DNA from 2 places in the Serratia sp. CoH_122_TC_1 genome. Region 2 is predicted to be linked to the other one. Evidence: predicted binding sites of a transcription regulator. Region 2 holds the regulator's gene; the other holds the start of a gene.

What was found. Region 2 encodes PhoB, which activates phosphate uptake and scavenging genes when phosphate is short. Its sites were predicted from a motif close to CTGTCATAAAACTGNCNNAT; they were not measured.
Region 1: ugpB (sn-glycerol-3-phosphate ABC transporter substrate-binding protein UgpB) is a predicted target of PhoB. The motif match lies at 745-764, and genes of this name have one in related genera.

The regions. Positions count from the first base shown of each region.
Region 1 covers NZ_JBXWLA010000006.1:259,602-261,804, forward strand. The annotation lists gene AC2FC2_RS10155 (aminotransferase-like domain-containing protein) at 1-679, shown strand, start outside; gene ugpB (sn-glycerol-3-phosphate ABC transporter substrate-binding protein UgpB) at 995-2,203, shown strand, end outside.
Region 2 covers NZ_JBXWLA010000007.1:137,278-139,480, reverse strand. The annotation lists gene sbcD (exonuclease subunit SbcD) at 1-655, opposite strand, end outside; gene phoB (phosphate response regulator transcription factor PhoB) at 871-1,560, shown strand; gene phoR (phosphate regulon sensor histidine kinase PhoR) at 1,585-2,203, shown strand, end outside.

The DNA.
Region 1 (2,203 bases), on a different contig from region 2:
TGTGCCTAATTTCGGCAACCCAAGCGGCATTACGCTGAGTGCACCGCGCCGCGAGCTGTTAGTGAAGCTGGCGGCCGAGCACAACTTCCTGATTATTGAGGATGACCCGTACGGTGAGCTGCGTTTCACCGACGAGCGTAACGCCACCTTGCACCAGGTTTCCCAACAGTTGCTGGGCCATACCGATAATATTATCTACACCTCGACCTTCTCCAAGATCCTGGCACCGGGCTTGCGTTTGGGTTGGGCGATTTTGCCGCCGTTTTTGCTGCATAAAGTGGCGATCATCAAGCAGGCGGCAGATCTGCATGCCAGTGCGTTGTCACAGAGCATTGTAGAATGTTATCTGGGACTGGATCGTTTACCGGCGCAGATCGAAAAGATCCGTGCGGCGTACAAGCAAAAAGGTGAGATCCTGGCCGGCCTGGTGGAGAAAGAGTTGGGCGAGCATATCAGCTTCGATATGCCGAAAGGCGGAATGTTTCTGTGGGCGCGTTTCCGTCAGCCGTTCAACGCCACCGAATGGCTGAAAACCACTCTGCAACAGGGCGTGGTATTTGTGCCAGGAGAATACTTCTTCTCTGACAACCCGGACCGTTCGACTTTCCGCCTGTCGTTTGCCACGGCCACTGAACAGCAGATGCAAGAAGCTGTAGCCCGCCTGCGTCGCTCACTGTAATTCCCGCGGCGGCGGGGGAGTATTCCCTGCCGCTGACATCAAACCGCAACCTGCACTTCACCCTCTCGTCACATTACTGTCATCTCACGGTTATTTTTCTGTCATTCGAACATGGCATGTTAGCTTCCGAACAAAAAACTGATTCTTTTCGCTCACGCGCTTATTGCCCCAATAGATTTCACGTTGCAGCAAGGCGGCAACCGCCATAATTCCCTGGAGCTTACAGAGGTAAGTGACAGGAGTGATGAAGGGAAGCCAACGCAGCGGCAACTGGAAAGATGCAGGGGATACACCAGCTTTTTTCAGGAGTTAGGCATGCTCACCTACGCTATTCGCAAAACTACGCTGTGCGTCGCGTTGACCCTGGCGGTCAGCACTCATGCACTGGCGGCGACCGAAATCCCGTTCTGGCATTCGATGGAAGGCGAACTGGGTAAAGAAGTGGACTCCCTGGCGGACCGCTTTAACCAATCGCATCCCGACGTCAAAATTGTTCCGGTTTATAAAGGTAACTACGAACAGAACCTGGCGGCGGGCATCGCAGCCTATCGCTCTGGTAAAGCGCCGGCGATTTTGCAGGTGTATGAGGTGGGCACGGCAACCATGATGGCCAGTAAGGCGATCAAGCCAGTGTATGAAGTGTTTAAAGATGCCGGTATCAATTTTGATGAGTCGGTGTTCGTGCCGACGGTGGCAGGTTATTACACCGACAACAAGAGCGGTCACCTGCTGTCTCAGCCGTTCAACAGCTCTACCCCGGTACTGTATTACAACAAAGATGCCTTCAAAAAGGCTGGCCTGAACCCGGACCAGCCACCAAAAACGTGGCAAGAGCTGGCTGCGGATACCGCTAAACTGCGTGAAGCCGGTATGAAGTGCGGCTACGCGAGTGGCTGGCAGGGTTGGATCCAACTCGAGAACTTCAGTGCCTGGCACGGTGTGCCGTTCGCCACGGAAAATAACGGGTTCGGTGGCACCAGCGCTCAGTTGACGTTCAACAAACCGCTTCAGGTCAAGCATATCCAACTGCTGGAAGACATGAACAAGAAGGGTGATTTCACCTACTTTGGCCGTAAAGACGAATCTACCGAGAAGTTCTACAGCGGTGATTGCGCCATTACTACCGCCTCCTCCGGTTCGCTGGCAGATATTAAGCACTACGCCAAATTTAACTACGGTGTAGGCATGATGCCTTATGACGCTGATGCCAAAAATGCACCACAGAACGCCATCATTGGTGGCGCGAGTTTGTGGGTGATGAACGGCAAAGATGCCGCTACTTACAAGGGTGTCGCTGAATTCCTGCAGTATCTGGCCCAACCGGAAATCGCTGCCGAATGGCATCAGAAAACCGGTTATCTGCCGATCACAACCGCAGCGTACGACCTGACCAAGCAACAGGGCTTCTATGAGAAGAACCCTGGGGCTGATGTAGCAACGCGTCAGATGCTGAACAAGCCGCCATTGCCTTTCACCAAGGGCCTGCGTCTGGGTAATATGCCGCAGATCCGTACCGTCGTGGAT
Region 2 (2,203 bases):
GGAAAGCTTGCGCCGGGAAGGCATCCAGCGTGCCGATATAGATATCGCGCACGGAATCGGACGTGGTAACGCCAACCGTCGTCAGGTGGCCCGTGGCAACGATAGGCAGTGCCAGGCCGAGCGCGTCGCGGCGTGCACAGGCGGAGTGATAAAGCGTCTGGTAATGTTCTGCGATGGCCTCTTGCAGCGCCTGCTGTTTTTGCACGCCTGACTCACCGGCTCGGCTGGTAAGCAGATCTCGCGGGCGTAAGAACGGGATGGCGCACAGCACGGCGCCCGGTTGGCCGTCGCGTTGGTTCAGGACCACGATTTGCTGTTCGGTTTCAGCCTGCGCGTTGGCGATCACCGTCGTATTCAGGCAAGAAAGCAATTCACGCGACTCATTTAAGGTCGCCACGGAATCGTGGTTACCTCCCAGCACCACTAATTGGCAGCCGGTATGTTGCAGCTCTACCACGAAGCGGTTGTACAGTTCGCGGGCATAGCTGGGTGGCGAACCGGTATCGAACAGGTCCCCGGCGACGATCAGTGCATCCACCTGATGTTGCTCGATTTGGTCTATCAGCCAGCGCAGAAAAGCCTGGTGCTCGGCGGCACGGCTTTTGGTGAAAAAGTACTGGCCAAGATGCCAGTCAGAGGTGTGGATCAGGCGCATGACACTCCCGGGGCGATAAGCTAATGGCGGTGATTATAAAGGGCACCGCGGCGGCTGTCGTGACGGAATCATTATGACAACTGAATGATTTTTCTTTGACGTTGGAAATAATCGCTATGCTTACTGCCTATAACAGGGTGTTCTTTTCATAAAAGTGTCATAAAACTGACGCATAATGGCGCCCGCAGATAGCTAACACATTGGCAGGATTGACGATGGCAAGACGCATATTGGTGGTGGAAGACGAAGCGCCGATCCGTGAGATGGTGTGCTTTGTGTTGGAACAGAATGGTTACCAACCGTTGGAAGCCGAGGATTATGACAGTGCCGTGACACGCCTGTCTGAACCGTTCCCTGATTTAGTGTTGCTCGACTGGATGTTACCCGGGGGATCCGGCATTCAGTTTATCAAGCATATGAAGCGTGAAGCGCTAACCCGCGATATTCCGGTGATGATGCTGACAGCGCGTGGTGAAGAAGAAGACCGGGTTCGTGGTCTGGAAGTCGGTGCGGATGATTACATCACCAAACCTTTCTCGCCGAAGGAACTGGTGGCACGTATCAAGGCGGTAATGCGCCGTATTTCACCCATGGCAGTGGAAGAAGTGATTGAAATGCAAGGGCTGAGCCTGGACCCTTCCTCACACCGCGTGATGGCTAACGAGCAAGCGCTGGATATGGGGCCGACCGAGTTCAAGCTGTTGCACTTCTTTATGACCCACCCTGAGCGAGTTTATAGCCGCGAACAGTTGCTTAATCACGTCTGGGGCACTAACGTTTATGTGGAAGACCGCACCGTTGACGTGCATATCCGCCGACTCCGTAAGGCGTTAGAGACCACTGGTCATGACAAAATGGTTCAAACCGTTCGGGGCACAGGCTACCGATTCTCAACGCGCTACTGATCGCGCCGCGCTGGAGAATATGCCGTGTTAGAACGTCTATCCTGGAAGAGGCTGGCCCTGGAGCTGGCCCTTTTCTGCCTACCTGCCTTATTACTGGGGCTGATTTTCGGTTATCTGCCCTGGTTGCTGCTTGCCTCCGTGCTGGCTGCGCTGGTGTGGAACTTCTACAACCAACTTAAACTTTCTCACTGGCTGTGGGTTGACCGCAGCATGACACCGCCACCTGGGCGCTGGAGCTGGGAACCGCTGTTTTACGGCTTATACCAGATGCAACAGCGAAACCGTCGCCGACGTCGTGAGCTGGCGTTATTGATCAAACGTTTCCGCAGCGGCGCAGAGTCACTGCCTGATGCGGTGGTGATGACGACCGTTGAAGGTAACATCTTCTGGTGTAACGGGTTGGCGCAGCATCTGCTGGGTTTCCGTTGGCCTGAAGATAACGGCCAACACATCCTGAACCTGCTGCGTTATCCGGAATTCAGCCACTATCTGCAACAGCAGGAGTTCTCTCGACCGTTAACGCTGCAGTTGAACAATGAGCATTACGTTGAGTTTCGCGTGATGCCGTATTCAGAAGGGCAGCTGTTGATGGTTGCGCGTGACGTTACCCAAATGCGTCAGCTTGAAGGCGCCCGGCGCAACT